4 regions of the Lysinibacillus sp. NPDC097287 genome follow, and region 1 is predicted to be linked to each of the others. Evidence: riboswitches for the same ligand, from Rfam matches in the RefSeq annotation. Region 1 holds a riboswitch; each other region holds the start of a gene.
The links. A riboswitch is a leader RNA that binds a small molecule or an ion and turns the genes downstream of it on or off. The one in region 1 is predicted to bind thiamine pyrophosphate.

Region 1 (7,375 bases):
TCGGTTTGACCGTAGCCATCACGCACTTGCAAGTCAAATGTAGTTGAAAAAACTTTCACCACTTCACTATTTAACGGCTCTCCTGCAGATACTGCTTGGCGAACTTCTGTTAAATTGTAGTCACGTAAATTTTCAAGCGCCGTCATAAAGCGATATTCTGTAGGCGTACAACAAAGAACATTAACCTTGAACTTTTCGAGTAATGTTAAATACGTAGCTGCATCAAACTTACCTTTATAAACAAATGCTGTAGCACCACTTCCTAACGTTGCAAGGAACGGACTCCAAATCCATTTTTGCCAACCTGGTGCTGCAGTTGCCCAAACGATGTCATTTTCTTGTACACCTAGCCAATTCGGTGCCGTCGTACGTAAATGCGCATAGCCCCAACTATGAGTATGAATAGCGGCTTTTGGATTTCCAGTTGTCCCACTCGTATACGCAAGAAATGCTACATCTGTACTTTTGGTCGATGTTGTACTGATAAAAGTTGTAGGTTGCTGTTCCATCTTTTCAAATAATGGTTGCCACGGTGAATGTGCATGGCCGATTACAAATTGTTGTAAACCGTCTAAATGTTCAACATCGTCAAATTGTGCAATATACGGTTCATAAGCAATGACCGCCTTGGCATCAGCGTGTAAAATACGATAATCAATATCTTTCGCTCTAAGCATTTCAGAGCTTGGAATAATAGCCAAACCAACCTTTAATGCAGCGATATATGCAACATATGCCTCAATAGATCTAGGCACCATAATGAGAATAACATCCCCTTTTGTTAATCCCTGTGCTGTTAACACATTCGCTGCTTGATTCGCTTTTTCTAGTAAACTTGCATATGTTATATAGTCAATTTCTTCGTTTTCATTATAAACAATTAATGCATTTTTCTCAGGATTTTGTGCATAATTTTCAAATTCCTCTACAATGTTATACCATTCTGGTGCGATTAGATCTTGTCGTTTCATCATTATTGCCCCCTTTGTTAGGCTCATTATAAAACTCAATTTTTATAGTTTTCAATGAAAAATACTCTAATTATTAAAAGTCATGACAACTATCATACTCTTGCATATGGCATCAGTCATCGCTTTTCATATAAAATGAAATTTCCCTTGTTCATACAGGGAAAGTATGGTACATTGTGGACAAATCAAATGTTTGCAGGGGGACTCATTTTGAGTTGAGAAGGTTAAAACCTGACCCTTTGAACCTGTTAGTTAACACTGACGTAGGGAGCAATGTACAATCACGATGTGCTTTTCTTGTACATACGCTCTCCTCATTCTTATAGGAGAGCTTTTTTTGTTCCAATTTTCAACTAAATATTTTGATTGCGGGGGGACTCATCTTGAGTTGAGAAGGTAAAACCTGACCCTTTGAACCTGTTAGTTAATACTGACGTAGGGAGCAGTACATCATTTTCTTGATGAAGAAGCTCTTTTTACGTGTATTTCACGAACAAAAAGAGCTTTTTTGCATGCTTACGTTCACCAATTAGAGGAGGACTTATAATGACATTTTGTGATGAATTAAGAAAAGAAACAGATATCTATTGGGAAGGAAGTTTTCAGCACCCCTTTGTAAAAGGGATTGCTGACGGGACTTTACCTATTGATAAATTTAAATACTATATGATTCAAGATGCATATTATTTAAAGCACTATGCAAAGGTATTAGCATATGCAGCGGCTAAATGTGAGACACCCGAAGAATTCGCGTACTACACAGAAACGGCGAAGTTCATTAATGAAGCTGAACTCGAATTACATCGTTCTGTTTTTTTAGAATTAAATGTAACCAAAGAGGAGCTCGAGCAAAGTGAACCTGCTCCAGGTGCTATCAATTATATTAATCACATGTACAGTGCTGTGCATAATGGTGATGTGGCTGAGGCATTTGCTGCAATGATGCCTTGTCCATGGCTGTATTTAGAAATAGGGCAGTATTACAAAGATGCAAAACCTGGTGTTAAGCTATATGAAGATTGGATTGCTATGTATAGTAGTGAGGATTTCCTAGTAACAATTCAAACACAAATTTCAATGATGAACGCTTATGCTGCAGCAGCTTCTCCAGAAAAATTAGCGATCTTAAAGAGTCATTTTAAAAATAGCTGTTATTACGAATTACAATTTTGGGAAATGGCTTGGACAAAGGAAAATTGGGTTCCGGAGAGAGTACAATGATTTTACAAGCTATTCGAAAAAAACAGCCTCTTGTTCATAGTATCACGAATTATGTTGTGGCAAATTTCCAAGCAAACGGCTTATTAGCCATTGGTGCTTCTCCAGTCATGGCAGATGAATTACATGAAGTTGAAGAAATGGTATCGATTGCGTCTGCCTTATTAATCAATATTGGTACACTAAATGAACGGACAAAAGAATCGATGCTACTTGCTGGAAAAAAAGCAAATGCACTAGGTATCCCCGTTATATTGGATCCAGTTGGTGCTGGCGCTACGACTTTCCGCCGAGAAACAGTACAACAACTATTAGCAGAAATTAAATTTGTCCTTATTCGTTGCAATATTGGAGAACTTGCTGCCATTGCGAATGTAAGCTGGCAACAAAAAGGTGTTGATAGCGGCAGTGGTTCAATGGCACTATCGGATGAAGCAAAAAAAGTTGCGCAACAATACAAATGTATTGTCATTGTTACTGGTGAACAGGATTTCATAACTGACGGTTTACAAACACAATGGATTGCAGGTGGGCATCACCAAATGACAAAAATTACAGGTACAGGTTGCTTACTAAGTGCCATTTGTGGTGCTGCGTATGTCGCGGGAGATGAACCTTTTGCACAGCTAGCTGATACGTTAATGACCTATAAAAAAATTGCTGAAAATGCCAATTCGATCACACAATATATTGGTGATTTTCAAATAACTGTACTTAATGAACTACATCGTCTTTCAAAGGAAGGTGAAAAATAATGCGTATTGTTACAACAATCGCTGGCTCAGATAGTGGCGGCGGTGCCGGCATTCAAGCTGATTTAAAAACGTTCCAAGAATTAGAAGTATTCGGCACATCTGTCATTACTGCCGTGACGGCACAAAATACACTAGGTGTAACTGGCGTTTTACCGATAGAAGTAAGTTTTGTTGAAAAGCAATTTCTTGCACTATTAGAGGATTTCCCAATTGGTGCTATTAAAACGGGCATGCTATTTTCATCGGACATTATTCAGAAAATCGCCAGTTTGATTACTGATTTGGAAGTCCCTCTTATTGTTGATCCCGTAATGATTGCAAAAGGCGGCGAAAACTTATTACAGCAAGAAGCCGTCCAAGCATTACGCACTCATTTACTACCAATAGCGACTGTACTTACGCCAAATATTCCAGAAGCAGAAGTGCTAACGGGCAGTAAAATTGAAAATGTTACTGATATACAGCAAGCTGCACAAGCACTTTTACAATTAGGCGTGCAATGTGTTGTTATTAAAGGTGGGCATTTAAGTGATGAAAAATACGCTACCGATTATGTATTTTTTAATGATGGACGAACATTTACAATGCAATCAAAGCGTATAAACACTAAAAATACACATGGTACAGGCTGTACATTTTCAGCAGCATTAACAGCTTTTATTGCACAAGAGTTGCCATTAGAACAAGCCATTGTAGAAGCAAAGAAATTTATTCAAATGGCAATTACACATGATCTGTATATTGGCAATGGTCACGGACCAACAAATCATTTTGCTTATAAAAAAAATATTGAAGCTTGTGAGGTGACCGTGCTTGAAGCGTGAGAATTTACAGCTTTACTTCATCATGGGTTCTGATAATGCTAAACAACGCGAACCATTAGCCATACTTGAAGAAGCCTTACAAGCTGGGATTACGATGTTTCAATTCCGTGAAAAAGGGCTCAATGCCTTCACTGGCTATACTTATGAAAAATTTGCGCGTGATTGTCAAAAATTATGTCAGCAATATCACGTGCCGTTTATCATCAATGATGATGTAGATCTTGCTATAAAATTAAACGCAAATGGCATTCATATAGGGCAAGATGATTTACACATTTCAATTGTTCGAGAAAAAATTGGCAACATGCTTCTCGGCATTTCTGTACATTCGGATGCTGAACTACAAGTAGCCTTACAATACGGCGCAGATTACGTTGGGATAGGACCAATTTTTGCAACTCGTTCTAAACATGATGCAAATGCGCCAAGTGGTACAGCTTTTTTACAGAAAGTGCGTTCACAGCATCCTGAATTACCCATTGTCGCCATTGGTGGCATAGATAACTCCAATGCACACACAGTAATCGAAGCTGGCTCTGATGGAGTAGCTGTTATTTCTGCGATTAGTGAAAGCAATGACATTCAACATACGGTTGTAAATTTTAAAAAAACTTTTCATTCATAAAATTGAGCCATTTAAGCAAACTAAAAACCAGTGCCTAAAAGGTCACTGGTCTTTAGCCAAATAATTACTCATAATTTGAGTTTTTATTTGTTATTGTTTTGGCATCCCTTTTAATTGAGATTCAGCCATTTGTACAAGACGTTTAGTGATTTCACCGCCGACGGAACCGTTAGCACGGGCTGACGCGTCAGCACCTAATTGAACACCAAATTCTTGTGCAATTTCGTATTTCATTTGATCAAGTGCTTGTTGTACACCAGGTACTGCAAGTTTGTTTGAACTGTTGTTGTTCGATGTCATGTTGCTCACCTCCTTTGTGAATATAGAATGTGCTTTATTAGATTTTTAATACGAAATAAATCAGAGGTAATATATGACTGCAAAGGAAAGTTTGATTTCATAAGAAAAGAACCGTCTCAATATTGCTTTTGAGACGGTTCTTTTCTTACTTATAGAAGATCTGCGAATTTATCGACTGGCTGTTCTTTTTTCGGGAAGATGTACACTTCACGGTTTTTGACAGCGCGTTCGATTAATTCATCGAAATCAGAGAAGCTTTCGTAGTGCTCGACTTTTTCAAGCTTCGGTTTTGTTTTAGGACTTGCTGGAGTAAATATTGTACAGCAATCTTCAAAAGGCTGTATTGATGTTTCATATGTGCCGATTTTTTCAGCAATATCAATAATTTCTAATTTATCACTTGCAATTAACGGGCGTAAAATCGGTGTATTCGTTACTGCATTAATAGCAGTTAAGCTTTCAAGTGTTTGACTTGCCACTTGCCCAAGACTTTCACCAGTAACAATTGCAAGTGCATCTATTTCTTCGCGAACTTGATCTGCAATTTTTAACATCATACGACGAGTCGTTGTCATAGAAACGTTTGACGGTACTTTATCTTTAATGAGTACTTGAATTTCTGTAAAAGGAATGACGTGTAGACGAATATTTGCACCGAACTTTGTTAATTCATTTGCTAATACCTTTACTTTTTCAAGTGAATTTTGACTTGTATATGGTGGGCTGAAGAAATGAATGGCTTCTAAGCGTACACCACGTTTCATCATTAAATAGCCAGCAACAGGGCTATCAATACCGCCTGATAACATTAGTAATGATTTACCATTCGAGCCGACTGGCATACCGCCAGCGCCAGGAATTACTTGTGCCATCATATATGTTGCATCATGACGCACTTCTACACGAAGTTCAACATCTGGTTTTTTTACTTTTACCGATAAATTTTGATACTGTGGTAACACGTGACCACCAATTTCACGTTGAATCCCATGAGAATCCAATGGGAAATTTTTATCTGTACGTTTAACTTCCACTTTAAATGTTAATTGTTCATCTTTAAATGTATCCATTATCGTAATTGCTAGAGCCTTCATTTCGTCCATATCTTTTTCACAAGCTGCTACTGGACTGAATGATTGAATCCCAAAAATTTTCGGTAACCCTTCAAGTAATACATCCATTTGTGCCTCATCTTGAATCGCGATAAACATACGATCGCGCTCTGTGCGGATGTGTAATTGACCTAAATCAGCAAAAGCATGGCGGATATTTTCACGTAGGCGACGGATAAAGTCCATTTTGTTGCGCCCTTTAGTCGATAACTCACCGTATCGAATTAAAATTTCTTTCCAAATCATTGTAAAAGCTCTCCTTTTAGTTCCATTAGTACTTCGTTTATTACAAGTTTAAACTTTACGATTTCTTCATTTGTAACATGTGCACCGAAGCTTACACGAATGACGCCATTTTTATAATGCTCATCCATATGTAAAGCTTCAACAACATGACTTGTTTTCGTTTGTTTCGATGAACAAGCACTTGATGTAGATACAATAACACCACGCTTTTGGAGGGCATTAATGATTATTTCACCTTTTAAATCACGCACGCTAAACGATAAAATATGTGCTGCACCTTCATTTGTTGATATAATATGCACCTCGTCACCATAACTTCTTAACGTTGCACAAATTTCATCATTCCACTCACGGAATTTTGCTGCATGTACAGCCATCGTTTCTACTGCCATACGTGCTGCTTTTGCTAGTGCTACTGCTTGTGGTACAGCAACTGTTCCACTACGTAAACCGAATTCCTGTCCTCCGCCAAGTGCATACGGTTCCCACTGCATCTTTTTGCGGAATGCTAGTACACCCGAACCTTTAAAGCCATGAATTTTATGACCAGAAATAGTGATGCAGTCTGGACCATCTTCATCGTTAAAGGCAATCGGTAATTTGCCGAAGCTTTGTACTGCATCGACATGGAAAGCTGCGCGACTCATCCCATGCACAATTTTTGCAGCTTCAAAAATTGGCTGAATTGCACCCATTTCGTTATTAACATGCATTATACTCACTAACACTGTATCTTTACGTACTTTTGCACGCAACTCTTCTAATGAAATAACGCCATTTTTCCCAACGTGTAAATACTCCACTTCAAAGCCTTCTTTTTCAAGTTGCTTCACTGATTCTAACACAGATGGGTGTTCAATGACTGTTGTTAATATATGTTTACCTTTATTTGTATTACCTCGTGCCAAACCAAGAATGGCTGTATTATTAGATTCTGTGCCACCTGATGTAAAAAGTATATTTTTTGCATCCGTATGCAAAATATCTGCAACTTGCTCTCGCGCACGCATCAATAGTTCATTTGATTCTACACCCATTGCATGTATTGAAGCAGGGTTGGCATAATATTGTTCATTGACCGCCAAAAATGTTTGCATCACTTCTTTATGCGGCTTTGTCGTTGCACTATTATCAAGATAAATCATTGTTCAACCTACTCACTTTTTATCGTAAATTTTTTATCTTCTCGTTTTTCATAAGAAAACCACCAACACGAATACAGTGTGGTGGTTGCTCTTTTTCTATACCATTATAACGTTTTTATGCATTTACGTATACTGTCTTGTTCCAGCTTAGCGCGAAAACAATTCTTCTGCAACAAGGG
Region 2 (7,375 bases), on a different contig from region 1:
GGCTTACGAATTCAAAAGAAACCTGAAAATGAAGTGAAGGAACGTGTCGCTGAAGCTCTGAAATTTGTAAATTTAGCTGGCTATGGAAACCGTGAAATTTCAGAAATGTCAGGTGGTCAACGTCAACGTGTTGCCATAGCGCGTGCGATTGTCAATGACCCTGAAGTAATCTTACTTGATGAGCCACTATCGGCACTGGACTTAAAGTTACGTACAGAAATGCAATACGAGCTACGTGAGTTACAGCAACGTCTTGGCAAAACATTTGTCTTCGTTACACATGATCAAGAAGAAGCACTTGCTATGAGTGATGAAATTTTCGTTTTAAGTGAAGGTGAAATTCAACAATCAGGAACACCAGTAGACATTTATGACGAACCAATTAACCGCTTTGTAGCAGACTTTATCGGTGAATCAAACATCGTTCCAGGTGAAATGATTGAAGACTTTAAAGTTAAGTTTACAGGCAAAGTATTTGAGTGTGTGGACCAAGGGATGAAAGCAAACGAGAAAATTGACATCGTCATTCGACCTGAGGATTTAGAAATCACTACGGCCGATAAAGGGAAATTAATCGTAACTGTCGATACACAATTATTCCGTGGTGTTCACTATGAAATTTCTACGTATGATGAAGACGGCAATGAGTGGCTAGTGCACTCTCTTAAAAAAGCTGATGTAGGGGCAAAAATCGGCTTAGACTTCGATTCAGAAGCGATTCATGTAATGCGCTTAAACGAAACAGAAGAAGAATTCGATAAACGTTTAGAAGCATATGGAGACGACGAAGATGCAAACTAAGGCTTCAAAATCAGCCTTATTCCCTTACGTTTTATGGATTGCATTATTCGTTATCGCGCCGATTGCCCTTGTTGTATACTATTCCCTACTAGACTTACATGGCAATTTCACGCTCGATAACTATAAAGCGTTCTTTACATCGGTTTATTTAAAAATGACATTAAGCTCGTTTTGGTATGCGTTTTTAATCACGTTCTTTACATTATTAATTTCTTACCCAACAGCTTATTTCTTAACAAAAACAAAGCATAAGCAGCTTTGGTTATTACTGATTATTATCCCGTCATGGATTAACTTACTATTAAAAACGTACGCATTTATTGGGATTTTTGGTCTCTATGGACCAATCAATGCCTTTATCGAAGTATTTGGCTTTGATCCGAAGCAAATACTATTTACTGATATGAGCTTTGTGTTTGTATCGGTCTATATTTTCATTCCGTTTATGATTTTACCGATTTTTAATTCATTAGACCGTTTGAATCCAACACTAGTTTATGCAGCACGTGATTTAGGGGCTTCAGCCTTTACTACATTCCGTCGTGTCGTGTTGCCACTGACAATGGATGGCGTAAAAGCAGGCATTCAAGTTGTCTTCATCCCGGCGTTATCACTATTCATGATTACACGTTTAATCGCGGGTAACCGTGTGATTACGCTTGGTACAGCCATTGAACAACAGTTCCTTGTCACTCAAAATTGGGGCATGGGTTCAACAATTGCTGTATTCCTAATTTTATTCATGGTCATCATTATGTTAATAACAGGCCAAAAGAATAAAGGAGGTCGCGTACGATGACAAAACTTTCAAAATCGGCAAAAGTGTATTTAGCGATTGTCTTTATCGTCTTGTATGCGCCCATTTTTTACTTAATCTTTTACTCCTTTAATAGCGGCGACTCCATGAATAGCTTTGACTCATTCACGCTCGACCACTATAAAGCTGTTTTCGAGGATACTCGATTACTTGTGATTTTGATTAATACCGTTATTGTCGCATTGCTATCAGCATTAATTTCCACGATTATCGGTACATTAGGTGCTATCGGTATTGTGACAGTGAAAGATTCAAAAATGCGCAATACATTACTATCGTTAAACAATGTACTAATCGTCAGCCCAGACGTGATTATCGGGGCTAGCTTTTTAATTTTATTCACAATGGTTGGCATTAAGTTGGGCTTTGCATCTGTTCTACTTGCGCACGTTGCGTTTAGTGTACCAATTGTCGTTTTAATGGTATTACCTAAATTACTTGAAATGAACAAGTCTTTAATTGATGCTGCACTTGATCTAGGTGCCACAAAAAAAGATGTTATGATGCGTGTCATCTTGCCGTATATTAAGCCAGGTATTTTCGCAGGATTCTTCCTCGCTTTAACGTATTCTTTAGATGACTTTGCGGTGACATTTTTCGTTACGGGTAACGGATTTAGTACGCTGTCAGTAGAAATTTACTCGATGGCACGTGCAGGAATTTCCTTAACCGTGAATGCGATTTCTGGTTTAGTATTCTTCGTGACTGTGTTAATCGTAATCGGTTATTATTTCGTGACAAGTCGTACAAGTAAAAGAACGGGGGGACATTAATGAAGTCATTAATTCAAGCAACAATCGCCATTCTTGTCGTTACCGCCCTTTTAATGTATGCTGGGAACGCAATGAGTGCTGGTAGCGGAAAAAGCGGAAAAGATACGCTTACCATTTTTAACTGGGGTGAATACATTGATCCTGATTTACTAAAGCAATTTGAAAAAGAAACAGGTATCCATGTTATTTACGAAACATTCGACTCGAATGAAGCCATGATGACAAAAGTTCAACAAGGTGGAACAGCTTACGATATTGCGATTCCTTCTGAATACATGATTGAAAAAATGAAAGAGGAAGATTTACTCATTCCTCTTGACCATTCAAAAATTCCAAACATGAAAAATATTGACCCTTACTTTTTAGATTTACCTTTTGATGACAACAATAAATATTCTCTCCCTTATTTTTGGGGCACAGTTGGGATTGTCTATAATCCTAATTTAGTCGGAGATTTAGACTTCTCTTCTTGGGAAGATTTATGGGATCCTTCATTAAAAAGAACAGTCTTTTTAGTAGATGGTGCACGTGAGGTTATCGGTATGGGCTTAAACAGCCTTGGTTATTCATTAAATTCTTTAGATCACAATGAGTTACGTTCAGCAACAGATAAGTTAATTCAACTTGCGCCAAACGTAAAGGCCATTATTGGTGATGAAATTACACCGTTAATGATTAATAACGAGGCGACAGTTGCACTTACTTGGTCTGGTCAAGCAGCAGACATGATGTATGAAAATGAAGACTTAGACTTTGCGGTACCTGAAGAAGGTTCGAACTTATGGTTTGATAATATGGTCATTCCAAAAACTTCGAAAAATATAGACGGTGCACATGCTTTCATTAATTTCATGTTAGATGCTGACTCCGGTGCACAAAACGCTGATTTTGTTGGCTACTCTACACCAAACGTTGCCGCAATGGCTTTAATGGATGAGGAAGTTGTCACTGACGAACGTTATTATCCTTCAGAGGAACAACGCGACACATTAGAGGTTTATAAAAACTTAGGACCTGATTATTTAGGCAAATACAACGAACTGTTTTTAGAATTTAAAATGAGTATTCGTTAAAGAACAAATGCGCTAAAGCGCTCGTTTACATCCGACAAGCGCTGGAGAGCCCGAAGCAAAAGTATGCGTTCCACCACTTTTGCCCGAGGGATCGAAGCGACCTCGAGGATGTAGCGCTTTAGCCTAGCCGTCAACTTTGCCCTAGGCTATCCATAATAAAAAAATCTGTTATTTCCTTAACAACAAAATAAAGCTGTCACCCCAGTTAGTCACTGGAGTGATAGCTTTTTGTAATTGAAAATAAAAGTACGCAGTCAGACTTTTAGTCAATAGCAACTTAATATCCATTATGTTAGACTGTAGTATATTTGAATAGACTACGCAAAAGGAGGCTATAAAATGGCCCAACAGACATCAAACAAGGCAGCTTTATATATTTTAATGTTTAATATGTTCATTGCGATGGGAAGCATTGGTATCATTATTCCTGTCATGCCCGAATATTTGAAAATTTTCGGTGCAGCAGGACAAGTTCTCGGTCTGCTCATTGCATCGTTTGCATTAGCACAATTTGTATTTTCACCAATAGCTGGAAACCTCTCGGATCAATATGGTCGTAAGAATCTTATTGTTTTTGGACTTGTGGTAACAGGTCTTTCACAAATTGCTTTTGGACTTTCAACAGAAGTTTGGATGCTCTTTGTTGCTCGCTTTTTAGGAGGCTTAGGCTCTGCTTTCATTGCACCCCCGATTATGGCATTTGTAGCGGATGTCACTACATATGAAGAACGTGGTAAAGGTATGGGGATGCTTGGGGCTGCCATGTCTCTAGGCTTTATGATTGGTCCTGGAATTGGCGGCTTCTTATCTACAGTCAGTCTTCACTTTCCATTTTATATGGCTGGAGCTGCGGCAATTTTAGCTGCCATATTATCGTTAGTGTTGTTGCCAAACACAAAACCAAGCTCATCACAAAAAGCACAAAAACAAGACAATCTTGCTAAGCAGATGATACGCTCAGTCAAAATGCCCTACTTTGTTATGCTGATCATCATGCTTGTTTTCTCGTTTGGCATCGCCAATTTCCAAGCGACTTTATCTTTATTCGTCACACAGAAATTCAACTACACACCAACAGATATTGCAATAATACTAACAGTTGGTGGTGCTGTCGGTGTCGTTGTTCAAATGTTTATCATTACACCACTGTTTAAACGTTTTGGTGAAATGAAGGTTGTATTAGTCAATTTACTCGTTGCATCAATATCAATCTTCTTAATTTTATTTGTATCAGGCTTTGCATTAATATTAGTTGTTGCAACAATTTTCTCTACAGCAACAACGCTCATTCGTCCAGCCGTAAATACGCTGATTTCCAAGCTGGCTGGTAGTGAACAAGGCTTTGCCGCCGGACTCAACAATGCCTATATGAGTCTTGGCAATATGATTGGTCCTGCTTTAGCTGGCATATTATTCGACTGGAATATGGACAGCCCTTATATTTTCGGTGCTATCATTTTATTTGCCTGCTTCCTTCTTGCCCTCATTTGGACAATGAAAAAAGCACCTCATTTAATGAAGCCAGATTCTAATTAATCTGAAAGTTAATTGACTATTTTTAGCAGTATGGTACAGTATTAATGAAAAATTAAATCGCTTCATGACCACTAGGGGAGTCTTTTTAAGGCTGAGACGTGTATTGTATACACGGACCCTTTGAACCTGATCTAGTTCACACTAGCGTAGGAAAGTGGCGACACTTGCTTTTATAATGACTAAATGCAAGGCCGCTTCCTACATTTTTGGGAAGCGGCCTTTTTTTACGATTAATGAAGGAGTGAAAGATTTGTCTATTCGAAAATTAACCGTCATGGCATTATTAGTTGCTATTGCAGTAGCAGGCTCAACATTTATCTCTATTCCAACAGGTATTGCACGTGCCTATCCTGTACAACACGCCATTAATGTCATCAGTGCCATCTTACTGGGACCTTTACCTACTGTCATGATTGCCTTTGTAACAGCCATCATCCGTATCTTAACAGGTACAGGCTCACTCTTAGCGATTCCTGGCAGTGTCATCGGTGCACTATTTGCAGCCCTTGCCTACAAATACAGCGAAAAAACGTGGCTAGCTGGTGCCGGTGAAATGTTTGGTACAGGTATACTTGCTTCACTTGTCGCAGTACCCTATTCTCACCTACTAATGGGGACATCTGTGGCGGCCCTCTTTTTCATGCCTGCTTTTTTAACTTCTAGTGTCGTTGGCGCCACCTTGGGAGTAGTTATTGCTAAAAGTCTACAAAAAACTGTTTTTGTTAATGGACTTAACTCAACATTGCGATAAGACATTAAAGTATTTTTCACCGCTCGATTTCTATGACATTCCTCTAATAAAATTTAGGCTATTTTCTAAGGTTAGTTGCTATAATACATTGAGATAGAGTAAATCTACAACATGTTTAGATTTACTCTCTGTTTTTTTGTTTTGGTATCCTGCAAATCGAATAACGAAAAAAGGACTCTTTAGTTTGAATAAACTTTAGAGTCCTTTTTCTTATTTCGTATAATCAAATAAACAACGAGCATGATCCTGTACCACTTCCACAAATGCTTCTACCTGGCGCAGTTCAAATGAAGATTCATAACCAATTAACCAAGTATCCCGCGTTAAGCCAAATTCTTTTTCATTGTTCATTAGCGCTATTTTGTTGACACCATCATCCTCATTTAAAGTAATTGATGGTAAAATTGCATAGCCAATCCCATTCAATGCCATTTGCTTACACGTCTCAATTTGATCTACTAAAATTTGACGACTTGGATTGGATGCAAAGTGTCGCTGCCACCACTGTTGAATTTCCTGATAATAATTCGAATCACTTTTAAACTGAATAAATGGACGGTCTGTCGTAAGGACATCCTCCACTGTTTTCAACTCTTTGTCTACTAAATAAAGCGTATCTCGGAAAAGATGAATTTTCTCACCTTTCCAATCGACCTGTCCTCGTACAATCCCCACATGTGCCTCGCCCTCATACAGTGCTTTGACAATTTCAGAGCTCCAGCCTGTCATTAGTGAAATTTTCGCCTCAGGGTATTTCGTTACAAAATCCTTTAATACTTTTGGTAGCCAGTTTTGTCCAACAATCGAAGCACAAGCAATTTTCAGTGTGCCGTTCACTTTTGTTGTCAGTGCCTGAATCATTTCGAAAATTTCTTCTTTCTTCGCAATCATTTCATTAGCATAGGAAATAACAAGCTCTCCGGCAGGTGTTGCCGTCAATCCTTTTTGCGAGCGAATAAACAGCTGTGTTCCCCATTCTTTTTCTATGGTTTGTAGACGCTGTGAAAGAGCCGGCTGCGATAAGAATAATCGCTCTGCTGCCTTTCGCATATTGCGTTCTTCTGCTAATATTTTTAATATTTCTGCCTCTGTTACCGTCAAAAAAGTAACCTCCTACTCAAATCAATTACTCTTCGGCGTAATTACGCGCAAAAAACATCTGCTGCTGACGCTTCGCTTTCGCTCAAATAACATCTGTGACATCCGCCGGAGGCATCGGGCCAACAGGATGTTGGTCACTCAGGCGTTGCCTCAGGACGCGGCGATCTTAGCCTGGGTTCGACTATTCAGCCGGCTTTTGGGCAATCACTGAAAAAGGCTACAGCCGAATTCATCTCATCACTTATTGAGGTGGGATGAATGCTGAATAAAGATAAAAAGGGCTCAATAATTACTTTGAGCCCTCCTAAACTAGTTTTCTTTTTGATAAATATATTTTTTCAATTGTTTTAAAATAACGCGTCTCGTTAGGATGCCAGCAAATAAGCCTTCTTCATCGACCACACATAAAAAGGCATGGTTAATGACTAAATCTAACGCCCGCTGGAAATTATCTGTTGTTTTTAACACGGCCAAATTTTTATCCATAATCGTATCTACCTTAATGTCGGGTAGTTTTTCGTAC
Region 3 (7,375 bases), on a different contig from region 1:
AAGTTTTACAGGAAATATCAAGAAGAACCATTAAAGACGGTTAACCATCTTTTTAGGAGAAGAAGCGGTTAATTCGTATATAGATAGTGGGTTACCTGACCTATATATGCAAGAAAATATTAATGATTGTTTCATACTATTGTTAGGTGAAAGTATAGTCGATTTCTCTGTTTGTAAAAAGAATCTCATTGATTTAATGATGATAGACTACTATCACTATCACAGAAAGGGATTAGGAACGACACTACTTCGATAAATGGAAACAGAATTATTTAAGGATTACGATGAATTGGAACTTGAAAGTTTTGAAAATAATCATCAAGCCAATGAATTTTATAGACATAATGATTGGATAGAGAGTAGCCGAATACAAGAATCTGGTATTCATAAAATTCTGTTCGGAAAGAAAAGGCACTAAGTGGGCAGAACAATCTTAATTCGAAAATTAGTATGCGATAAGCCGTTAAATCAGCGCTTATCGCATTTTTTTGTAAGCCCCTTTCAAACAAGTAGCATCTCTTGGTACGATTTATCTATTAAATTTTGGAGGTGTGCTTGTTTTAGCAGAAGATATCTTACCAGTAACTAGCAATTGGTTGGTATTATAGGGTAAAATCTATTAATTTAAGAATAATCGGTTTTTTCGAGCGTATTTTTGTTATAGTAGAAGGTAGTATTACCAAAAAGTGGTTTTATCTTTATGCAGCAGAAAAATCCAACCTCTATAGTTGGTGAGATAAAGGTGGTTTTAGCCTTTTTTCAGTGGGCATCTAAACAAGGCTGATTAGTGGAACTCTGGCTAAAAAAAGCCGTGTCCTGCGCCAACATCATGTTGGCCTAAAGCCTCCGGCGGATCTCACAGGTTTTGAAGGGCTAGGAGGATGTCAGCCTAACCACGTCGCATCCATGCGACAATAGCTGACTAACCTGCATCAGGCAGGCCTAAGCACAATTCAAAATCTGGACGCATTGTTTTTTGTACCGAAAGCGTAGCGGCAGGTACAATTACGCCGAGGCGTAAATGATTGATTAAGCGGATTGGGGTGGTCCAATGAATCAGGAGCAGCATATTTGGAAGTATGCGTTTGCAAGTCTCGTGGTGACGATTAGTACACTGGGTTTTGGGCGAATGTCCTACGGAGTTCTAATGCCTTTTATGAAAGAAAGTTTGTCGCTATCATACGAACAGGCGGGCATGTTGGCAACGATGAATTCAATTGGTTATTTAGGGATGGTTCTTTTTGCGGGAATTCTAGCGACAAAATGGGGATCTAGGAGGCTAGTAGTTTTCGGTACAGTACTTGTTGCGGCAGGTTTACTGTATTTAGGAACGGTTCAAAGCTATGGGGCAAGCTTGGTGGGGATGAGTATTCTTGGGGTTGGAACCGCTTTTACTTATACACCACTGGTAAATATTGTGGTCGGCTGGTTTCCGCAGCGGCGGGGGATGATGATTGGTTTTCTTGTTAGTGGTCTCGGACTTGGAACACTTATTTCGAGTTTGTTAATCCCTTTTTTCACGACTTTGTTTACAAACGATGGCTGGCGGTATCTCTGGTATATTTATGGGATTTTGTCATTGTTATTTGCACTGGTGGCCCTGTTTATATTGCGGGATCCCCCCATCCCTTTATTAAAAAAGGAACAAAAGGATCAATCTTTGTTACGGGAAGTGTATCTACATAAGGGTGTGCTTCTTGTCGCGATTATTTATGGGCTTATTGGGTTTGCGTATTTAATTCCACAAAGTTTTTTGTTCAGTTTTATATTAGAATCCAAGATTAATCCGTATACGGCGGGCCAAATTATGGCTATTGGTGGATTGATGTCGATTTTTAGCGGTCCATTATGGGGATCGATTTCTGATAAAATCGGGCGAAGAAAGTCGTTAATTATTACACTTGTTACTGGCGCAACGTCCATGCTGCTTCCGGTGATTTTCCCTGTATTCATTGGATTTGTCATCAGTCAATTTTTCTGGGGTATCACGGTCGTCGGTATGTTATCACTTATTCAAGCGCTGTCAACAGAGCAAATTCATGCCTCATATGCGCCTGTTGCTTTAGGCTATGTAACGATATATTTCGCAGTAGGACAGCTTCTTGGGCCTGGTCTTGGCGGTTGGATGACCGATCATGTCGGTGGCATCTCATCCGCGTTGCTTTTATGCAGTGGACTGTTACTGCTAGCTTTTTTATTTTCGTTAAGATTGCAGAAGAAGCGGTCTAACGGATATGCTGAGAGTAAAGGATTGTATAAACTAGGTGAGGAGTCGAAACAACATGTACGAACCCAAAATGAAGGAAACTGATGTAAGCGTAATTGAATTTATTGAACAAATAGATAGCCCCAAAAAACGTGAGGATGCCTATAGATTACTTGATTTATATGCTGAGGTAACGGGATATCAAGCGAAAATGTGGGGGCCGAGCATTATTGGATTCGGCGCGTATCATTATGTTTATAAAACAGGTCATGAAGGTGATGCACCACTTGCTGCTTTTTCACCACGTAAAGCAAAAATTAGTTTGTATTTTGCACCTGACGATCCTGAACGTGAAGCGCTACTCGCAAGATTCGGCAAGCATACGTCTGGAAAAGCATGTGTCTACATTAACAAAGTAGACGATATTGATACAGACGTTTTAAAGGAGTTAATCAGCAAATCGGTTGTATTTACACAGAACCAATATCCCGAAAAATGAAAGCGTGAAATTTGCATGCGATAAGCCATTGGATCAAGGCTTATCGCATTTTTTTAATCAAAATCTCATAACTGAATAATTCGGTTGTAAACGGTGCGAGCTTTTGAAGCGTCGTTTGTGCCATGAATTATCGCGCGGCCATCTTTAAAAATCACTACCCGATAGTCTTCGAAAGAGCAGGAGAGTAGATAGGGATTGACGATTACTTGTGTCACAAGTGGTCTTATGCGTTCACTTAAATAATTGATGGATAGAGGAAGAGGGGAGCCAGGGCGAATTTGCACGGCATCTCGACCACATAAAACATCTGTCTTTGTTTGGTTTTCAAATGATAAATACGGAAAAGTTGCATGCTCACTACATGTTGGGCAATTCTTATTTTTCATATTTGCGATATTTATTTCTGCTTTTTCATTTTTCCAAATTTCGAGTGACTGTAGCGTTGGGTCAAGTTTATGGTCAGTGAGTAGCTTGAGTGCTTGTGTCACTTGAAATGAAGCAATAATCTGAACGATTGGACTAATCACACCAACTGTATCACAAGTCATACCGTCAAGTGGTAAGTGATTCATGAGACAATGCAAGCAGGGAGTTTGACCGGGAAGAATAGGGAAGGTTAAACCATAACTCCCTACACAAGCACCGAATATAAATGGAACGCTATGTTTAACCGCCGCATCATTGATAACCATTCTTGTTTCAAAATTGTCTGTCGCATCAATAATAATAGACTGATTTTTTACTAATGCTTCAATATTAGACGCATTGATATCAACAATGTGACTGTTAATTGTAATCTCGCTGTTAATATGCTGTAAACGAGTTTTGGCAGCGACTGCTTTTGGCAGTTTACCGCGAGCATCAGCTTCAGTATATAACTGTTGTCTTTGTAGATTGCTATATTCCACATAATCACGGTCTACAATTGTCAATGTTCCGACTCCAGCTCTGGCAAGCATTTCGGCACTAGCAGAACCTAGGGCGCCTGCACCGATAATTAGAGCTTGTGCATTTTGTAGTTGAGCTTGCCCCTTATTTCCTAAAAAAAGTGCCTGTTTTTGATAGCGGGTATTCAAGAAGTCACCATCCCAGATAGGGGGCTACTCGCTTCACCATAGTTTTTTTCTGCTATTCTACCAGCTTGGTAACCAAGTTGTCCTGCTTCGATCGCGAGCTTCATCGCGAGTGCCATTTTTACAGGGTCTTTCGCTCCTGAAACAGCTGTGTTAAGTAATACACCGTCAGCACCTAATTCCATTGCATAAGCAGCATCTTTTGGAGAACCAATCCCAGCATCTACAATGACAGGAACAGATGATTGTTCAATAATAAACTGAAGGTTTAATGGATTAACCAGCCCTTTACCAGAGCCGATCGGTGAAGCACCAGGCATAATTGCGTGAACGCCTAGTTGTTCTAATCTTTTGGCTAAGACAACATCATCGGACATGTAGGGTAGTACGATAAATCCTTCTGCTAATAACATTTCAGATGCCTTTAATGTTTCAACTGGGTCTGGTAATAGCGATTTATCGCAGCCAATTATTTCGACTTTAATCATGTCACATAAGCCTGAAGCTTGTGCTAATTTGGCAATTCTAACGGCTTCTTCTGCAGTTTTTGCGCCAGCTGTATTTGGTAGTAACTTTTATTTAGTTAGATCTAGTTGTTCAAGAAAATTAGGTTGAGATTGTTCAAAAATATTCATTCTTCGTACTGCAAATGTTAAAATTTCAGCCCCAGAAACTTCTACAGCTTCTTTTTGAACCTCAAAGGAAGGAAATTTCCCTGTTCCTAGTAAAAGATTTGATTTGAATGTGTGATTTCCTATCGTTAACATTATTATCCTCCTCCTACAAAATGTACAATTTCTATTGTGTCTCGGTCTGACAATGTCAGTGAAGCGTATTGTTTTTTTAAGACAATCTCTTTATTCACTTCTACCACGACTATGCGGTTTTCTAACTCATACAACTGAAGCAAGTCCTGAATCGAATGTATAGTTTCTGGTAGTTCCATAGACTTCCCATTTAATTGAATAGTACGCACGATTTCACCCCCTTATATACGATTAATTTTAAAGGCTTCTATCCAGTCTTTTCTAACGTCTTTTTTGACAATCAAATCCCGAATCATTTGTCCTGTAGCAGGTGCTAACAGGATGCCATTGCGAAAATGACCTGTGGCAAATAAAATGTCCTCATCCTCAGGGTGGTAGCCGATAAATGGCTTTTTATCAAAGGTTTGGGGACGTAACCCTGCCCAACATGATTCGATTTTCAAATCAGTGATAGTTGGGAGCATCGTTTTGGCTTTTGCAATGAGACTTTCCAAACCTCCAAGTGTCGGCTGTTCATGCCAATCATTTTTCACCATAGTTGCCCCAATTACCAACCTGCCATTATCTCGCGGTACGATATAGCAGTGTTCATGAAATAATGTGTGTTTTAGAAGCGGCTGTTCACTTGAAACAGAGATGCATTCACCTTTGACAGGAGAGAGTGTATGATGTAACCCAAGTTGGTGGAAAAAGCTTGAGCTCCAAACACCATTTGCTACAACAACAGTCTTGGCTTGGAAAGTGCCTTTATTTGTTTTAATCGTGTAAGTATCATCTTCCTTTTGAATAGCAAGAACGGGCGTAAATTCAAAGATAGAAGCGCCAAACACTTGAGCACTTTTACTAAATGCTAGACAGGTAGAGTGAGGGAGCACATTGACATCATCTTCAATGTAAGCTGCACCAATAATATCTTCTGATACAGAATTCTCTCTGTTCCTAACTGCAGTGCAGTCGTACCAGCTGATCGTGGGAAGGGCGAGGGTGGCACTAAGCTCATCTTTTTCATGCTCCGAGTAAGCAAGCTGAAAAATCCCGCCTTTTCTTAGTTCGATATTTACACCACTAAGCTCCTTTAACTCATCCTGGAGCTGGAAATAGTCTAATTGACTACTTCGAGCAAAAGGGTAAAAAATTTCAAGATCGTCGCATTCTGAATGGGCTCCCAACATTCCTGCAGCGGCACGCGTTGATTTACTAGCAATTTGTGTTTCTTCAAAAACAGCCACATCGATGTTTTCTTTGGCTAAATAGTAAGCGATGGAGCAACCAATAATGCCTCCGCCAATGACTGCCACATCATATTTTGTTTTCATGTGCATTCTCCTGACATTTTTTCGAAAATATTAATGCTGATTCATAAGGATTGTCTGAAGCGAAAATACCAGACATAATGGCAATTCCATTTGCTTGTGCCTCTCGGAGCTGGTGTACCCGCTCTGATGTAATGCCACCTATAGCGAAGATTGGGATTTGTAGCTCTTTTTTTATGTCGATGATGGTATGTACACCATTAGGCACTTTACCTTCTTTACAGTTTGTTTCAAAGCAATGCCCATATAGCACATAATCTGCGCCATCAGCCTCCGATTGTTTGGCTTCGTCTATTGAATGAACAGAACGACCAATCCGTAAGTGAGGGTAGGCAGCTCTGACTTGTTTCACTGGAAGGCTATGCGATGGTAGATGAATGTTTGGGTTATCAGTTAGTAAAGCAATATCTAAGCGATCATGAATAACGATTTTTTCCTTGTTTACGCCTTGTTGTGCTAAAAGATTTAGGAGTGACAGAATTTCATGGACCGTTTTTGATTTTTCACGAATGTGAATGTAATCGACAAGATGATGGATGCTAGAAATTTTACTAGCCAATTCGTAAATTGTATGTGAATCATCAGATATGGCAATAAGTTTCATAATTGTTTGCTCCCTTGTATTAAATCAACGCAAAAAAACCACTAACCTTAGGTAAAAGGAAAGTGGTTTTGTTAATTGCACGCAAAAAAGCACAAAAACAATGAACACTTCCCTACGCAGATACGAATCTGTTCAGGTTATGAGGGTTTAAAAGTAGCTACTTTATTCTCAGCCCTTATCAAGGGATCCCCTAGTGAATTGATTGAAGAGTTTTATCTTAAAATAGTAAATAGTTGCATGTATCAAATGTAATTTCGCTGTGGTTAATACTTCGTTAAAGTATCATAAAGATAAAAAAATTTCAACATAAATCAGAAAATTCTAATAAAATCAGGACTTTTTTCGTTAATGAAAGATAAAATTTAATGTGATAAACAGATAAATTGTATAAAATCACCACTATCAAGTTATTGATTGGTTATTATGTATTTTTATATAAACAAAATATGGAATAAAATTGATTCAGTAGTATAAAATTTCCAGAAAATATTGAATTCTACCCTGGTGGTGGATTAAGATGTCAACAGGCTCCTTATTTGTAATATAAAGGTTAGTTCAGGGCTTAATTTGTAGATATATCATCATTGGAGGGTGAAAATGAAAAGAAAATTATTTGTATTTTTTTCGTTATTAATGGTTACTGTACTAATGGTTAGTGGTTGTGGAAAGAGTGAAGAAGAAGCAAAAAAAGAAGAGAAAAAAGAAGTGACGGCTAATACCGATCAAGAAACGCCTGAAAAAGTAGACACTGAAGATGTTAATAAAGAAACAAAAGGTGTGAATGACTTTTCCTCACTAATTAAATATATGGAGAAAGAAACGCAAGGTACAACGAAGGTTCTTTATGAGAACAATGAACCTCAAGTACATGATATGGAAAACGTCACTATTTCACTAGATGGATATACAGTAG
Region 4 (7,375 bases), on a different contig from region 1:
ATTTTCAAATTGTGTATCGCCTGAGAAATTGACAATTGTTAATACGCCGATACACGTATTGCTTTTATCGAGAAGTGGTGCACAAACGGCGCTTTTGGGATAAGCAAAGTTACCAACTGCTTTTGTATAGTCTTCCTCATACAATGGGAATAAGTCGGACATGCTTTCTGTTACATCATCACTTGAATGGAACCTAAACGCTTTTTTTTGCGAAAATACTTTTCCTGTCATTCCTTCATTGGAAGCAAGGTGAATTTTCTTTAAATGAGCGAGATTATAGCCAATGGCATGTTTGGCAATCAGTCGATTTGTCCGAGTGTTTAGCATGAATAGTACGCCTGCATCGGCACCATCTATAACATTTAATACTTCACTCATCAGTTTTTCCAGCACTTGATTAATATCTAACGTTGAAGTAAGAACTTGCGCTGCATTGACTAAGCTTAGCAATTGTTTTTCGGTATTTATCGTAAACAGCTCCTTAATGTATTAATGATATTTATTGTAACTCGAAATGAGTAAATATTATTCGGAAAATTACCATAAATGAAAATTCATACAACCATCCATCAGAAGATCGTATCTATTCGATGAGTAGATTAACACATCACCAATAAATCAATGAAGGAGCTTATTCGCTCAAGGAGAGAGTCAAGTCGCTCAAGCAGAGGCTATAGCCTCTGCTTGAGCGTGGAGATGATTATAGGAACAGGGGAATTGTAGAAAGCTCTTCTCTTGGTAGGTATTTGAAGTGAATTTACTTATTATGAGTTGTAAAATAATGCAGACAATAAAAAAGCCATCCCCTGAATTGGGGATAGCTCTAGTGAACAAATTATTTTGTATATGTCTTTGTTGAAATAGGAGCCTTTCCTTTTTTAGCTTCTACAACTTTTCTTATGATAGGAATAACGATTGGTGCTAATTTAACAGCAGTTTTTACAACGTTGGATACTTTCATTTTATACCAACTCCCTTTTATCATTATTTCTACCTGCTTATTGTATTTATTAAACATTAACGGACAACGCGGACGGCTTGTATGATGTTCCAGATAATAATGCCGAGTGATACAAGTAAGTAAATAACAAAGGTAACCAGCCAAACAATGATGAGCGAATTGCCATTTGAAAATGGATCAGTAGTGTTAAAAGATATCGTTGAAAAGACGAATAGGATAAAGAAGACGATACCAAAAGCAACGGGAATTAAGTGTGATATGAGTGCTCGAATAGAGTGGCGCTTAACTTCACTATCCTTTGAAACAAAATAGACGACTAAAGGTACGATAAATGGTGCGAAAAAAATACTGAGATAACTAAATGCGGATAAGATTTTTTGATTCTCCATTAGTTGTCCCTCCTTTTTTAATATTTACGCACAAAAATCAGAAAAGTTTCAAAAAATTTTAGCAAAGAGATAGTTGTAATTTGGTAAGTGTTTGCGTACAATGATGATGTTCAAACAAAAATCTAGATGTAACGACCACAAGGGGTGCCGATGATGTCGGCTGAGATTGGGCACGTAATGCCTTCACTCTTTGAACCTGTAAGTTAACGCTTGCGTAGGGATTGTGGATAGAAACCGACACTTTAACGATGTGAGGCTCTGTCCTGGCATCGTTTTTTATTTTACCCATTTTAGTAGATTGCCAGACAGCTAAGCATTAAAGCAACTGATTTCTATTCCTGCTCTTGTATCCTACATCGGAACAAAGGAGAGAATAATGTTATGGACAAAAAAAAATTATTAATGCTGGTGGAAATTGCGATTTTTGCAGCAGTTGGGCTTGTGCTCGACCAAGTATCATTTAAAGTATGGGCACAGGGTGGCTCGGTTAGTCTTGTCATGGTGCCGATTGTATTAATTGCATTTCGTTGGGGACTTGGTGCAGGGGTAACAACCGGTCTACTTATTGGTGTTATGCAAACAATGTTCGGTGCTTATATCGTGCACTGGTTCCAAGGTTTATTAGATTATGGCATTGCCTTCACTGTTGTTGGTTTAGCAGCTATTGTACGTAAGCCAGTACTTGATGCAGCGGCGAATGCAAAAAAGGTGAAAATGGCAAATTATATTGTGATTGGCATTATTGTAGCAGGCTTTTTACGGTATGCAGCACATACGACTGCCGGTGCGGTGTTCTTTGCAGAATATGCTGGCGACCAAAATGCATGGGTTTATTCTATTATTTACAACGGAACGTATATGCTACCTGCGACAATTTTAACTGCGGTTGCTTGCGTACTATTATTTACATCCGCACCACAACTAATGCAACGAAAATCATAATTAATCAGCCGCGTGATCCCTAGAGTGATTGCGCGGTTTTTATCTTTTTTATGGGGTGTTTGAACACCCGATAAAAAAATAAAGCATCTGGCGGATGTCACAGATGTTTTGTGCGCGAAAGCGAAGCGTCAGCAGCAGATTTTTACAGCTGACTGACTTGCAACACGTAGGCCCAAGCACAATTCAAAATCTGGACGCAATAACGCCGAGGCGTTATTGGTATGCCAAATAACTCGGATTCCTCATCTTTATGCTGTAGTTGTGATATATTAAAGAGTAGACATTAGGATGAAAGGGACGTTAAAAATGATTGTAAAAACACAAGAAGAAATTGAAGCTTTTAAAAAAATAGGCCGTATTTGCGCTGAAATCCGTGAAGCGATGAAGGCCGCTACAAAACCAGGTGTGACGACACTTGAATTAGATGAGATTGCAGGGCGTATGTTTGCGGAGCGAGGCGCTGTATCAGGTCCTAAAGGAGAATATGATTTCCCAGGTTACACTTGTATTAGTGTCAATGAGGAAGTAGCACATGGTATACCAGGTAGCCGTGTGATTCAAGAGGGCGACATCGTGAATATCGACGTATCGGGTTCTTTAAATGGCTATTTTGCAGATACAGGTATTTCATTTGTAGTTGGTGAAGGCTATGAAGAGAAAGAGAAACTTTGTCGCGTAGCGAAAAGTGCTTTTGATCGTGCGATGACAAAAGTAAAAGCTGGCTCAAAATTAAACCAAATCGGTAAGGCTGTTGAACGTGAAGCGTATGCTAATGATTTAACAGTTATTATGAACTTAACGGGTCACGGTATAGGGAAGTCTTTACACGATGAGCCAAGTCATATTTTGAACTATTATGATGCCTGGGATACAACGATTATGAAAGAGGGTATGGTGCTTGCAGTAGAGCCATTCATCTCTGCTAAAGCTGAGCATATCGTCGAGTCTGGCGATGGCTGGACATTTGTAACGCCTGACAAATCATTAGTTGCACAAATTGAACATTCGATCATTGTGACAAAAGGTGAGCCAATCATTTTAACAACATTAGATGATGAACAATAAGTAATTAAAAAGAAAAAAACCCGTATACCAAATTATTTTTGGTATACGGGATTTTTTTTGATGAATAATATTCCAACAAGCAGGACACCACATAAAAAAAGTGCAGCTGTCGTCACAAGTAGTTCATCAAAGCCATTGTGCAATACAATGCCAATATATGCCCAAATGAAGACGATTGGATATGCAATATCGAAATGATGGAAGCGAACATGTAAAGCAATTGCCGTACCGATTGTTAGTAAAATAACAGCCCATAGAGGGTTGCTTAAGCCAAAACCGTTCCATTCATATGAGGTTAATGTAAAACTTAAATTCGTCAGGAGTAAAAAAGTTGTCCATGCAAAATAAATAGACAGCGGTACACGTCCAGTGAGCTTATTATTGCTGAGTGGATACGTATTATACAGCATAAATAAGTAAATCAATAACATGAACGTGACGATTAATGAGGCGATAAAAAGTTCTAAATGCCAGAAGATAATCATCAACATTTGCAGTATACATACGCTACCAAAAAGTATGCCCTGCTTTAGAGACAGGCTTTCCTGCGTGCGCTGATTTTTTAGATTCATAACTAACCAATAACCAAGTAATATAAAAATCACAATCCAAATAACATAACTAACATTTAAAGGGGCAAACATAACCGGAAAGCGGTTAGAAATTTCTAATGAAGATTGACCGTTTATCTTTATGAAATAGGATGAAAAGGTTAGGATGAGTGCGACAATATACGTAATTGTCACAAAAATAAATTGAGGCATAATTTCCTCTCCCTTCCTGTTAAATTGTATAGTGAAAAAGCAAATAAGTATACGATTGTCACTGAATTTCTATTTTATTATAGCCGAAATAGTGTCGGCTGTATCATTCTAATTCGCTATAATTATCTACAATTTACCATTTATGTATTCAAGGCTAAATATCTCTTGTACAATAAGAGTAAACAAATAAAGGGAGGGTTTTAAATGGCTCAAACTATAAAAAATTTAGATTTATCAATTGAACTAGATAAAAAAATGTATAAAAAGAAATTAAAAGTCCTTCAATATGAAATGTTAAATGCCCAACAATTTTTATTGAACAATAAAATTGGACTTATCCTTGTCTTTGAAGGCATGGATGCGGCAGGAAAAGGGGGCGCTATTAAACGTCTTATCGAGCGTGTAGACCCGCGCGGTTACGTCGTACATCCAATTGCGGCACCGCAGCCACATGAACTTCGTTATAACTATTTACAACGTTTCTGGCGTAAATTGCCGCAGCATGGGCAAATTGCGATTTTTGACCGTTCATGGTATGGGCGTGTACTTGTAGAACGTATAGAAGGATTTGCGACTAAAGAAGAATGGTATCGTGCATATGATGAAATTAACAACTTTGAAAAGTTACTGACAGACGGCGATTACATAGTTGTGAAGTTCTGGTTGCATGTATCCGATGAAGAACAATTAAAACGTTTTAAAGATAGAGCACAAGACCCGTATAAGGCTTGGAAGCTAACGGAAGAAGACTGGCGCAATCGTGAAAAAACACCTTTGTATGTCGAAGCGGCTAATGAGATGTTTGCGAAAACAGATAAGAAAAATGCTCCATGGATTTTAGTGGCGGGTAATGATAAAAAACATGCACGTGTACAAGTATTACAGGAAACAATTGCACAAATCGAGCGTGAGGCTCAAAAACGTGGTTTACATTTAACGAATATATTAGAAACGCCAGAATCATCAAATCAATAAATGAAAAATATAATAATAACAGAGATGTTGCCGCAACTAAACAATGAGTTAATTTAGTTGTAGTAGCATCTTTTTTTACATACAATTAGAAATATATCGACAATTATTGGAAGGTTTGTGTGGAGAAATGGTGTTGAAAATTTGGAATCTACTAAGGAAAAAGGGTGGAAATGTGGTATCGATTGAGGGGAAGAAATGCTACGTTCGAACATTCCAAGAAAAAGATGCACGGAGTTTAACAGGTCTTGTTAGTCGTAATAAATACTTTTGGTCTACATATGAACCATTGAATCGACCTGAATACTATACAGTAGACACACAATATAAAAAAATTCAAGAAACCTTATATTTAATGGGGTCACAACGAGAATTCACGTTTGGCATTTACGAGCTTGGCACAGATTATTTAATCGGACATATCGCACTTTATTCAGTGAAAAGACTACCGTATTCAAGTGGGTTTGTAGGCTATGCGATGGATGAGGCTTATGTAGGTAAGGGCATTGTGACAGAAGCGGTAAACTTAATTGTCCATTTTGCATTTGAAGAGGTTGGCTTACACCGTATTGAGGCATATGTATCACCAGAAAATAAGCCTTCTATTCGAGTGCTTGAAAAAGCAGGATTTCAGCAGGAGGGCCTCTTACGAAAGCTGTTATATATTAACGGTAAATGGGTAGATCACTATATGTATGCACGTTTAGAAGAATAATAATGAAAAAGATGTGTCTATCAACCGAGACTTCGAGGGATAGACACATCTTTTTATTGGTTAGCACCGTCTGCGATTAAATCTAGACGCCCTGTATTCGGATCGATGACTAGACCATGAACAGGAATATTTTTTACCATTAGTGGGTGATTACGAATAGTATCAACACTTTTCATCACACTTGTTGCTACGTCACCAAAGCCACGTAAAAATTCTTTTAAATCAATCCCGGAATACTCCATCATTTTAATCGTTTCTTCACTTACGCCTCGGTCTACCATCTTACTAAGCATAGACTCAGGATCTACTGCACTCATACCGCAGTCATAATGACCGACTACATATACTTCATCTGCCTGTAATTCGTAAACCGCTACAAGCAAACTACGCATAACTGCACCAAATGGATGACTTATTAATGCACCGGCACTTTTCACGATTTTTACATCGCCATTTCGTAGATTCATTGCTTTTGGTAAAAGCTCTACAAGGCGAGTGTCCATACAAGATAACACTACAATATGTTTATCTGGATATTTTGTTGTTATAAATGGTTCATATTTTTTGTCTTGAACAAAATCTTCATTGAATTCAAGAATTTCTTTTAACATTGTCATGAAAAATTGCTCCCTTCCCTACTGAAACATTTTAGATCAAAAATATAAAAACGCAAATAATAATGACAATATTCGCGCAATTTTGCGGAGAAAAAAGAAGTTTAGTAATTTACTTAGTATATCGAAATTAAGACAGTAAATAAATAGTAGTAGATTAAAAAAAGAAAAAACAGCTACAAAGAGTAGCTGTCTCAACATGGATTAAAATTTTTCTGATGGTTTTGGATCAACAGTTACTGAAGATTTAGAGTCTAAACCTACTTGTAGGTAGTGGATGAAGAATGCAGTTGCAATTAATAGAACGGCTGAAAAGCCAAGTACAGTTGTGATGAACATAGTTAAATACTCCTTTCTACTAGATAATCAACTTTCATTAAATGCAATTATACAATAGATTGTTATAAAAGAGTAAGGTTAATTTATGAAATATATGGTATCCGTTTATTGGGAATTTATTTATGTATTATATAAGTAGATTACAGTTTCAGCATGACTGTTAGACAAAATGTGATAAAAACTACGCATAATGTTGGATTTTACTGAGGGGCATGAAAATGAGTGATATTTTTGATGTTTTATTATAACAACTTCAAACCAAATTATCGTCTGAGAAATCATTTTTGTACTGTTTTAGTGTGTAGTTTTGATGATTATTTGAGTTGATATAAATTTATCAGTCTAACAACTCATATTAAATAGTACTCTTTTTTGGATATTTACTCCTACTTTCACCGCTAATTCAGCATAATGTAGTAAATTTGTGTTAAATGATAATAACAAATCCTTAATTCTTTTAGAATATGTACAAATTAGTGTATTATTCTTAATTCAATATAATCAAATGTAGCCAAAATTCAAAGAAATAGCATTTATGGCATCGATTAATTGTTAAAATACATTTATACTATATTTTATGATATGGAAAAATTAGACGTAATCAATACTGGTTT

Region 2: linked by a shared signal. The riboswitch ahead of thiW (energy coupling factor transporter S component ThiW) and the one ahead of tenA (thiaminase II) in region 1 are both predicted to bind thiamine pyrophosphate.
Region 3: linked by a shared signal. The riboswitch ahead of tenI (thiazole tautomerase TenI) and the one ahead of tenA (thiaminase II) in region 1 are both predicted to bind thiamine pyrophosphate.
Region 4: linked by a shared signal. The riboswitch ahead of thiT (energy-coupled thiamine transporter ThiT) and the one ahead of tenA (thiaminase II) in region 1 are both predicted to bind thiamine pyrophosphate.

What each region holds. Positions count from the first base shown of each region.
Region 1 covers NZ_JBIWCX010000006.1:111,108-118,482, reverse strand. Annotated here, with positions in the region: gene mbcS (acyl-CoA synthetase MbcS) at 1-971, opposite strand, end outside; TPP riboswitch at 1,159-1,258, shown strand; TPP riboswitch at 1,332-1,430, shown strand; gene tenA (thiaminase II) at 1,518-2,192, shown strand; gene thiM (hydroxyethylthiazole kinase) at 2,189-2,944, shown strand; gene thiD (bifunctional hydroxymethylpyrimidine kinase/phosphomethylpyrimidine kinase) at 2,944-3,768, shown strand; gene thiE (thiamine phosphate synthase) at 3,758-4,393, shown strand; gene ACIQ2D_RS10695 (alpha/beta-type small acid-soluble spore protein) at 4,484-4,693, opposite strand; gene thiI (tRNA uracil 4-sulfurtransferase ThiI) at 4,843-6,051, opposite strand; gene ACIQ2D_RS10685 (cysteine desulfurase family protein) at 6,048-7,196, opposite strand; gene ezrA (septation ring formation regulator EzrA) at 7,344-7,375, opposite strand, start outside.
Region 2 covers NZ_JBIWCX010000003.1:53,113-60,487, forward strand. Annotated here, with positions in the region: gene ACIQ2D_RS05765 (ABC transporter ATP-binding protein) at 1-801, shown strand, start outside; gene ACIQ2D_RS05770 (ABC transporter permease) at 791-1,600, shown strand; gene ACIQ2D_RS05775 (ABC transporter permease) at 1,597-2,391, shown strand; gene ACIQ2D_RS05780 (ABC transporter substrate-binding protein) at 2,391-3,464, shown strand; gene ACIQ2D_RS05785 (MFS transporter) at 3,804-5,000, shown strand; TPP riboswitch at 5,064-5,170, shown strand; gene thiW (energy coupling factor transporter S component ThiW) at 5,251-5,751, shown strand; gene ACIQ2D_RS05795 (transcriptional regulator CcpC) at 5,962-6,852, opposite strand; gene cbpB (cyclic-di-AMP-binding protein CbpB) at 7,162-7,375, opposite strand, start outside.
Region 3 covers NZ_JBIWCX010000004.1:198,977-206,351, reverse strand. Annotated here, with positions in the region: gene ACIQ2D_RS08425 (YbfB/YjiJ family MFS transporter) at 1,052-2,311, shown strand; gene ACIQ2D_RS08420 (DUF1801 domain-containing protein) at 2,283-2,705, shown strand; gene ACIQ2D_RS08415 (ThiF family adenylyltransferase) at 2,771-3,781, opposite strand; partial or broken gene ACIQ2D_RS08410 (thiazole synthase) at 3,778-4,551, opposite strand; gene thiS (sulfur carrier protein ThiS) at 4,548-4,724, opposite strand; gene thiO (glycine oxidase ThiO) at 4,767-5,861, opposite strand; gene tenI (thiazole tautomerase TenI) at 5,845-6,462, opposite strand; TPP riboswitch at 6,555-6,664, opposite strand; gene ACIQ2D_RS08390 (DUF5068 domain-containing protein) at 7,060-7,375, shown strand, end outside.
Region 4 covers NZ_JBIWCX010000010.1:100,437-107,811, forward strand. Annotated here, with positions in the region: gene ACIQ2D_RS14740 (helix-turn-helix domain-containing protein) at 1-450, opposite strand, end outside; gene ACIQ2D_RS14745 (hypothetical protein) at 836-961, opposite strand; gene ACIQ2D_RS14750 (magnetosome magnetite crystal formation protein family) at 1,018-1,350, opposite strand; TPP riboswitch at 1,481-1,589, shown strand; gene thiT (energy-coupled thiamine transporter ThiT) at 1,732-2,292, shown strand; gene map (type I methionyl aminopeptidase) at 2,599-3,357, shown strand; gene ACIQ2D_RS14765 (tryptophan-rich sensory protein) at 3,390-4,121, opposite strand; gene ACIQ2D_RS14770 (polyphosphate kinase 2 family protein) at 4,326-5,096, shown strand; gene ACIQ2D_RS14775 (GNAT family N-acetyltransferase) at 5,224-5,808, shown strand; gene ACIQ2D_RS14780 (beta-class carbonic anhydrase) at 5,862-6,425, opposite strand; gene ACIQ2D_RS14785 (hypothetical protein) at 6,627-6,761, opposite strand.